Regions from separate parts of the Lactobacillus sp. W8172 genome, predicted to be linked through region 2. Evidence: riboswitches for the same ligand, from Rfam matches in the RefSeq annotation. Region 2 holds a riboswitch; the other holds the start of a gene.
What was found. A riboswitch is a leader RNA that binds a small molecule or an ion and turns the genes downstream of it on or off. The one in region 2 is predicted to bind thiamine pyrophosphate.

Region 1: another riboswitch for thiamine pyrophosphate. It lies ahead of H3R21_RS05850 (ATP-binding cassette domain-containing protein); the one in region 2 lies ahead of H3R21_RS03400 (ECF transporter S component).

Annotation. Positions count from the first base shown of each region.
Region 1 covers NZ_JACFPG010000004.1:25,903-30,849, reverse strand. Annotated here, with positions in the region: gene H3R21_RS05870 (SLC13 family permease) at 1-278, shown strand, start outside; gene H3R21_RS05865 (LemA family protein) at 391-960, shown strand; gene htpX (zinc metalloprotease HtpX) at 972-1,865, shown strand; gene H3R21_RS05855 (AraC family transcriptional regulator) at 1,918-2,856, opposite strand; TPP riboswitch at 3,022-3,113, shown strand; gene H3R21_RS05850 (ATP-binding cassette domain-containing protein) at 3,161-4,516, shown strand; gene H3R21_RS05845 (energy-coupling factor transporter transmembrane protein EcfT) at 4,525-4,947, shown strand, end outside.
Region 2 covers NZ_JACFPG010000001.1:730,548-735,494, reverse strand. Annotated here, with positions in the region: gene H3R21_RS03405 (M42 family metallopeptidase) at 100-1,182, shown strand; TPP riboswitch at 1,242-1,332, shown strand; gene H3R21_RS03400 (ECF transporter S component) at 1,378-1,956, shown strand; gene H3R21_RS03395 (tyrosine-protein phosphatase) at 2,084-2,830, shown strand; gene H3R21_RS03390 (cupin domain-containing protein) at 2,873-3,361, shown strand; gene udk (uridine kinase) at 3,409-4,050, opposite strand; gene H3R21_RS03380 (hypothetical protein) at 4,343-4,813, shown strand; gene H3R21_RS03375 (GntR family transcriptional regulator) at 4,816-4,947, shown strand, end outside.

The DNA.
Region 1 (4,947 bases), on a different contig from region 2:
CCTACTTTACTTCCATCCTCTCAAGCCAAGTCATCAGTAACGTACCTGCAACTATCTTAGTCGGCAAGTTTACCACTCACGCCAAGGCGCTGTTTCTAGGCTCTAATATCGGTGGCTTTGGCTCACCAATTGGCTCAATGGCTAACATGCTAGTACTCAAAACCTTTACACAAAATGCCTCAGTTTCACGCGGTGAATTTTTCAAAAAATGGATTGTGATGCAGTTCGCCGGTTTGCTTATTTTGACTTTAATTGGTTGGATACTGCTTATAGTTTAAAAGTTAATTATTTATTAGGTTTTACCAGTAAACGCTGTGTAAAGCCTTTTTTTATATTCAAGTGCCCAGTTATCAGTTATAATTAACTAATATTATTCTAGGAGGAAAAACAATGTCTAATCTTACCTTAACAATTTGGATAGCCGTAATTATTGTCGTATTAATATTGGCAATTTATATCGCTATCTACAATGGCTTGCAAAAAGCCAAAGTATATACTGACGAAGCTTGGAGTCAAATTGATGTTCAGCTAAAGCGTCGTAACGACTTAATTCCTAACTTAGTTGAAACCACCAAAGGTTATGCTAAGCATGAAAGTGAGACGCTTGAAAAGGTAGTTCAACTGCGTAATCAATTAACTAACATTCCTAATGATGATCACGCTGAAACTTTAAAGGTATCGAATCAACTTTCAGATAGCTTAAAAACTATTTTTGCTTTATCAGAAAACTATCCTGACTTAAAAGCAAACCAAAACTTTGCTAAATTGCAAGAAGAATTAACTAACACTGAAAACAAAATCGCTTATTCAAGACAGCTTTACAACTCATCTGCTGCTCTTTACGATCAAAAACTATTAACCTTCCCTTCAAATATTGTTGCTGGAATCCACGGCTTCAAAAAAGTTGATTACTTGCAGACAGCCGAAGCTGAAAAAGAAGTTCCTAAGGTTAAATTTTAGATACTAATCTCATGTTATTTCAACAAATTGCTCGTAATAAACGAAAAACAGCTGGCATCATGGTGGTGTTTACGCTCATTTTAGCTCTTGCTGGCGTTGGATTCGGCTATCTTTTTGCGGACAATCCAATCTTAGGGCTAATTATTGCCCTTGTTGCTTGTGCAATCTACCTGCTAATAGTTTTGCCTAATCCAGCTAATTTGGTAATGAGCTTAAATCATGCCCAAGAAGTTCATGAAGATGACAATCCCGAGTTATGGCATGTTGTTCAAGACATGGCTCTTGTTGGTAAAGTCCCGATGCCGCGCGTTTTCATTATTAATGATGCTAGTCCAAACGCCTTTGCAACAGGGCGGGACCCTGAGCATTCAGCAGTGGCAGTTACACAGGGACTCCTCGACATGATGAATCGTGAAGAACTCGAGGGCGTTTTAGGACACGAAATTTCTCACATTAGAAACTATGATATTTTAGTTTCAACCATTGCAGCTGTTTTAGTAGGCGTTATTTCATATTTATCTGGTATTGCCAGCCGCTATATCTGGTGGATTGATGATGATCGTGATAGTGACAATGATAGTAACAACGCTATTGTAATGGTTTTTAAAATTGTTGCGATTGTCTTTGTTCTTATTTTGGGACCACTTTGTGCTAGTCTTGCGCAAATGGCATTATCGCGTAATCGCGAATACTTAGCAGATGCTTCCTCAGTCGAATTGACACGTAATCCGCAGGGATTAATATCTGCTTTGAAAAAAATTGACGGTTCTGATCCAATGAAACAAGCAGATCCAAGTAGCGCGGGAATGTACATCGAAAACCCACTTCATAAAAGGGGTGCTACGCATTTATTTGATAGTCATCCACCTACAAAAGACCGAATTGAGCGGTTAGAAAAAATGTAATTTTAGTTATTAAAAAATGCATCCCTTAATAGTGGTGCATTTTTTGTTCATTTTATTTCAAATTAATATTGGCCTGTCTAAACAGTTCAGCCCGCATTTGAACAGGCGTTTCATGATAGTACTCACCAAACTTTTTATAAAAGAATGATTTTCCATTATAGCCTACTCTAGTAATAACTTCCTTGACTGAAATATCAGGACGGGCAAGTAAGCTGCGCGCCTCTTGCATTCGTCTCTCGTCGACGTGTTCGACAAAACTTTTACCAGTCTTCTGCTTAACCAAGGTCGAAAAATAATTCGGATTCAACCCAAAATGTTTGGCTGCTTCATTCAAAGTAACATCGGCAAAGTTCTCATCAATGTATTGTTCCAAGGCTGTTTGTGCAAATTTAGGTGCTGCAGTCGGCGCCTTTTCAAAGTCCTTGTTTCTAAGTGCTGCTACAAATAAGATACTAAGCTCGGCAAGCACCATGTTTTCAACAAAAAGATCCTGATTAAGATATTCATCAATAATCTTTTTCATTATTTGTACAGAGTGCGACATTGCTGAACAGTTTAGATTTAATAGTCTGTTTGTTGTCATTAGCTTACTGATGTGATCAATTACAGCTTTTTCTTGCTCACTAAAGTACTGTTTCTTTTTTAAAGTAAATTGTTCGGACAACCTTTGACTAAGTTCTATTTTAACTAGCAAATCTTTTTTGCCCTGCTTTTCCACTTCATATTCACTCTTTTTTTGCAAAAGAATAATATTACCAGCAGAGATCGTGAACGCCTGACCATTAATTTTGGTTTTTGTAGTCCCAATAGCTTCATAAAGAATCGTTAGTCCTGTTGTTTGATAACGATGGACACCGCCGTTATGATTTTCGAGGTTAATTGTAAATAAGTCAAAGTCATTACTGCCTGGACTCAATCTTATTTCATTGGAATCAGAAGTAGTTGCATCAACTACACTTGTTAAATACTGTTCCTGTTTTACAGTTGCCATAGTTATCACCCGCCTATTAGTACCTTTTTTTCATAATTTTATTATATCGTAATTTTTAGCCCTAAGTTGGACTTGAGCTATCATTTTTAACAAAAACCCGTATGCTTTTTTCACTTCTTGATGCAATCTAGACAAGTACTAGGTTCTTTTTGTATAATGAGCATGAATATACTAAAGGGGTGCCGTTAGGCTGAGAACATACCCATTGAACCTGCTTTGGACAATGCCAGCGAAGGGAAACTAATTATTTTGCGCCGTTGAACATCATTGTTCAATGGCTTTTTATTTATCTTGGTAAGAAAAATTGATTAGAACAAACCAGCTCTCATTTTCATATGACGAGCAACAGAAAATACTTAATAACATTACACTCGAAATTCCAACCGGCAAATTTTCGCTACTCATTGGGCCTACTGGCTGTGGTAAGTCCACTTTATTAAAAATTTTAGCCGGCCTTTATCCTAAATATGCTGGTAAAGTTAGCGGAACAGTTGAACTAGATGGATTACGTTCCGCGATGATGTTTCAAAATGCCGGTGAGCAGTTTACTATGGCAACACCACGAGAAGAAATAATTTTTGCTCTCGAAAATCTACACCTAAGTCGTGATCAATATCTAGAGCGGCTCAATGATGCAACCAAGTTTACGCAAATTGAACAGTTACTGGATCAGAAAATCACGACACTATCGGGTGGTGAACAACAGCGAGTTGCACTAGCTGTCTTAGTCGCAATGGATGTTGATTTGTTTTTATTTGATGAGCCGTTTGCCAGCTGCGATCCTGAAGCGCGTCAATTTTTAATTACTAAATTGGCGCATTTAAGGGATAAAGGAAAAACGATTATTTTAACTGACCATGTTTTGTCCGGCTATGAAAACATTTGTGACTACTTGTTTCAATTTAAACGTGATAATGTCACGCTGCTAGATGAAGCAAATAAAAATGAACTATTGCATGATAGTCAACAGAATCACCCTTATACTTTTGCGCTTCCCGAAAGTGAAACACCATGTTTTGTTTTAACTAATGCTCAAGTTGAGCAAAATCGTATTCTGTTAAAGCAAGACCATCTAAACATTATTGCTGGCAAAACAACACTAATTACCGGTGCCAACGGTGTTGGCAAGACTTCATTATTTAATGTTCTGACTAAAATGCTCCCGTACAGAGGAAGTATTACCTACGACAAGCGTGAAATCCGTAACCAGACGACAAGAAAATACTTACTGGAAGTTGGGCAAATTTTTCAAACCGCAACCGACCAATTTATTGCCGTTTCGGTTGAAGACGAAATCAAGCTCAGTCTGAAGCAAGCAAAAGACAGCTACTTTACAGCAGGAAAAATAGCCGAGATGCTGGATTATCTCGACTTAAGTCAAACCAAAGATCAAGTTGTCTATTCTCTTTCAGGCGGTCAACAAAAGAAGTTGCAGATTTTATTAATGTTAATTTCTAGCCAAAAAGTGTTACTGATTGATGAGCCATTGAGTGGCTTAGATCATGAATCGGCACAAAAAGTCATGCATTTGTTGCATGAGAGTCAGAAACAGCGGCACCAAACGTTGCTTATTATCAGTCATGAATTGACTAATCTTGCCGACTGGTGTGACTACCATTTAGTTTTTAGTAATCATTATTTAACGTACAGTAATAAGTGAGGTAAAAGATGAATCCTAGTTTCAAATTTCTTTTAGCACTGATCATTTCAATTGAGTTATCGCTTAAAACTAGTTTAACAACCAACTTATTGGTAATTATTTTTGCTGTTGTCTATTTACTTACGCAAAAAATCAAATTTAAAAGTCTATTGTTTACCCTGCTTACGCCATTAATTGCAGCATTCACCATTTTTGCAACTCTTTACTGGTTTGCCCCGCAGCCTAACCTCGAAAATGCACTCAGTCTGTCTAGCCGTATTTATGTCTACACACTAACAATCTGTTGCGTATCGATCAAAACAACTGCAGAAGAATTAGCCCGTTCTCTTGAACAGAATTTTCATTTACCAAGTAAGTTTGCTTATGGCGTCTTGGCCGCATTAAATATCATCCCCCAAATGAAGCGAGCAGTTAAGCAAATTCGCATTGCT
Region 2 (4,947 bases):
TAAGATTATTATTAATGCTCTTTAATTTAATGGTTACGGGCTGGTAGTTTTTGCTACAATGTAAGAAGTAATTAGATCAAGCGAAAGGTAATTAAAAGTATGAAAAAAGATCAAGAAATTAAAATGCTTAAGGCTTTTTCAGATGCCAATTCAACTTCTGGCTTTGAAGAAGAGTTTGTAAAATTATTTACTGAAACTGTTAAAGACATTGCCGATGTTAAAGTGGATGGAATGTTGAACGTATATGCTTCAAAAAAGGAAAATCAACCAGATCGTCCAGTTATTCAGCTTGATGCACACTCAGATTCCGTTGGCTTTATCACTCAGGCTGTTCGACCAAATGGAATGATTAAATTTGTTCCACTTGGTGGTTGGGTAAAATATAATATTCCAGCTTTGCGGGTTAAAATTTTAAATCGTGCTGGCGAATATGTTCCTGGAGTTGTTGCCACTAAGCCACCTCACTTTATGACTGAAGAAGAACGTAATAATGTTCCCGATGTTGCTGATATGTCGATTGACGTTGGTTCAAGTTCACGTGAAGAAACGATTAATGACTATCAAATTGACACCGGTTGTCCAATCTTTGTCGATGTAAAATGCGAGTACAATGAAAAAACCGGTCTTTTCTTTGGTAAAGATTTTGACGATCGTTTTGGTGCTGCTGCAATGGCTGACGTACTTGACAATTTAAATGGCGAACAGGTTGACTTTAATGTGGTTGCTGCCTTATCCAGTCAAGAAGAGGTTGGCTTAAGGGGGGCATATGTTACTGCTAAAGCTGTTAAACCTGATTTAGCAATCGTTCTCGAATCATGTCCTGCTGATGACACCTTTACTCCGGAATGGTTATCTCAAACAGGATTAAAGCGTGGACCAATGCTTCGAGACATGGATACGTCGTTTTTACCTAATCCTAAATTCCAACAGTATGCGTGCGATATAGCTGATAAAAACAATATTCCTTACACTCGCTCAGTTCGTACTGGTGGTGGGCAAGATGGTGCAGCAATTTACTACGAAAATGGTGCACCAACAATTGTTATTGGAATTCCTGTACGTTATGAGCACTCACCATATTGCTTTAGTGCATATCAGGACTTCAAGGCATCAGTTGATTTAACTGTTGCTATTATCCGTGATTTAACCAAAGAAAAATTAGCTAGTTTTAGTCAATTTTAAATTCAAGGTTGATATTAATCTTTTAAGCCAAGCATACTTGGCTATGTTATAATAGAAAAGAAAGTCACTAGGGGTGCTAATTTAGCTGAGAAATACCCTCTGAACCTGAACGGGATAATACCTGCGCTAGGGAAGTGTTGAAATAGATTTTTCATGTACTCCTAATGACTGTTGAAGTTTGTTAGGAGTATTTTTATGTTTACAAGATCTTCAAAGTGGAATGTCAAATCGATTATTTTACTTGCGTTAATTGGAATTATTTTAGGGGTAATTTACACCTATGGGTTTAACTGGGCGTTTAACCTGGTAAAAATGATGTTATTGCCAACAGGCTACGCACCAGTGACTGATGCAGTCTTTTCTGGTCTCTGGTTAATTGCAGGACCACTTGCAATGTACTTTGTACCTACAGCAGGTTCTGGTGTTGTTGGTGAAACTTTGGCTGCAGTCGTGGAAATGGTGATTGGTGGTCAATGGGGCGCTACAACGGTCCTTTCTGGACTAATTCAAGGCGCTACTAATGAAATTGGCTTTTTCCCTAAAAAAGAAAGATATCAAAAGTTTTCTTGGCAAAGTGTTTTAACGGGTGCCTCTTTTGCAGGTTTAGGTAGTTTTATACCAACATACTTTTTGTATGGCTGGAGTAAATTCAACGTTAAACTGCAAATTATTATGTTTGTGACAATGATGCTATCGGCGCTGTTTTTTGATGGAGTATTGGTTAAACTGATTACGAACTTGTTTGATAGAGCACTAAAGCCTAAGATTGACTAATAAGTTTAAACGCTAATGATAATTAGCGTTTTTTAATGCCACAAAAGCCATAGACTAAATTGTGAAGAAAAATTATAATTATTATTTATATGAGTAAGTAGAGTGCAAGGATAATATAAGGAGAATTATGGCAGAGAATATCACAAATTGGCGTTCGTTAGGTGGCTATGTTGGTGCCGAAGGTAAAAAGGTTAAAGAGGGGATGCTTTTTCGTTGCGGTCAGTTATTTGATTTAACCGACGAGCAAAAAGATTTGGTTCAAAATCATTATCAACTTAAGAGACTTGTTGATTTACGTGGTGATGATGAACGAAAAGAATATCCAGACTATGTTTGGCCAGATCTAGATTATGTGATTTTAGATGTTTTAAAAGATTCAGGTACAAATCAGGCAAGTGTAGATGAAATTGTTTCGGCTAACAGTCATGTGGAATCTGATATGCTCAAGACATACGAAGAGCTAGCCTTGTCAAATTCCGCACGTGAAGGTTACCATCAATTTCTGATGGACCTAATTAATGATCCTGTACCAGTTGCATTTCATTGTTTTGCTGGAAAAGACAGAACCGGTGTTGCAGCAGCATTAATTTTGAAGAGTTTGGATGTTAGCGAAGATCAAATTTTTGAAGATTACTTGAAAACAATTGAGGATCGTAAAGAAGCAAACCAAGAAATTTTGGACTATTTAAAAGACAAAATGGATCCTAAGAATATCAAAGATGTTGCGATTGCCTTAACAGTTGAACGTCAGTATTTGGAACGTTACTTTGAAACTGTCCAAAAGAACTATGGCGACTTTGACCGCTACTTTGTGGAAGGCCTCGACTTGCCAGTTGACTTTAAAGAGCAGATGCAAAAGATTTACTTAGTCTAGCTTTTTGCCCGTAATAAATAGTATTTGAAGAAAAGAGAAAAAATGAACCGCGAAGATTATATCAGGAATTTAAAGCTGGAACCCCACCAAGAGGGTGGTTGGTTTCGTCAAATTTATACTAGTGATGAGCAATTTTACGCTGAAGATAGTAAAGGAGACCGCTATTACTACACCTCAATTTATTTCCTACTAGATGATACCAGCTGTTCTCATTTTCACCGTTTAAATCACGATGAACTGTGGTATTACCATGATGGTGAACCAATTACCATTCACTGTATTTCACCCGAAGGAAAGTATCGAGCTGTTAGACTAGGTAAGGATGTTACCAAGGGCGAAGTAATGCAATTTAAAGTACCTAAAGAGACGATTTTTGCTTCTGAAGTAACTAAGCCAGACAGTTTTTGCTTAGTAAGTTGTGTTGTTTCACCAGGTTTTGATTATCATGACTTTGAGATGCTTAAGAAAAAAGAATTGTTAACGCAGTATCCAAAATATGCAGAAGTAATTGAACGTCTAGCAATTGACTAAAAAAAGACCAAGTTCTAATGAACTTGGTCTTTTTTCTTTTAAACTAATTATTTAGCGTTTTGACTTAAGACAGAATGGACCTTGGTAGTCAGCATGTCAATTGCAACGTCATTTTCGCCACCCTCAGGGATGATAATATCCGCATAGCGTTTGGTTGGCTCAATAAATTGGTGGTACATTGGCTTAACAGTATCAAGGTATTGTTCAATTACCGAATCAATTGAACGCCCCCGTTCCTTAATATCGCGCTCTAAACGCCTAATAAAACGAATATCGTCGTCAGTATCAACATATACTTTAATATCCATTAAGTCGCGGATTTCCTTGCTAGCTAGTACAAGAATGCCTTCCAAAATGATAATGTCTACCGGCTCCGTATGAATTGTTTTCTTGCTTCTTGTATGTTCCTTAAAATCATAAACAGGCATCTCAATTGGTTGATGTTTTAATAAGCAACCGATTTGCTCTTCTAGAAGTGGAACGTCAAAGGCATCGGGATGATCATAATTAATGTTCTGTCTGATATCCATTGGGATGCCTGTGTTGTCTTTGTAGTAGGAATCTTGCGTCATAATCAAGACATGTTCATTTTCTTGCATTTGATCAACAATTTTATGGGCAATTGTTGTTTTTCCACTACCAGAACCACCAGTAATTCCAATCACAACAGGTTTTTCAAGTTTAGACATAGAGCTACTCCTTTTTTATCAATAAACATTTTACTTTACTTTTCCTTGAATTACCAATACTTAAGGGAAAAATAAGGACCTTGTACTCATTTTTAAAATTTATTTTCACTCAACAGGCTTAAAAAGTAATTAAAGCTAGAGAAACTTGATAAAGTGAAATTATCGGTTTTTTGTGTTCAGGAAGAATAAAATAGTATTTGGTAGAAAATATGAATAATGGTAAACTTCAACCTAATAAAAGATTCAGTATTTTTATTGCGCAGCAGGAGAAGTATGTGTGGAGGGCCTCCAAGTGAAAATAATTGATTTAAAAAAGTATTTAACACCATTTGAATTTCAAGTAGTTGATAAAGATATTAGGGTAAAAATATATTCGGACACTACAATTGAGGCTTCTGGATTTTATAATTCCATTTTTAAAGGAGAAACCGGATCATTAAGGAAAAGGCTTTTTACAATTATTGAAAATGGAAAAATAGTTTCTGTAATTACTTCAATAATCCCACAAAAGTTCATTAGCAATCCATGTATTGATGATATTGAAGAGGAAACAGACAAAATACAAAAAAGTACAGAAATTTATAATGATATTATGCTTACTTGGCCCAGTAATGACGAAGAAAAATTGTTTTTAAGCGATCAAACGCAAGAAAAGTTTCAAGTTATCTTACGAAAGGCTCTTTTTGTTAATGCGAATAATGACATAATTAGGTATGAGGAAGATGCGATGTTACCTGATGTTTTTTGTTTGCAAAAGGGGTAGCTATGAGTTCATTTTTATATCAAGAAGCCAAGAAAAAAATATTGGACATAATTGCCAGCGGCGAGTTTAAACCAAACTCTAAAATTTGGAATGAACGAGTTTTTGCCCAGAAATTAGGCTACACACGTTCAACT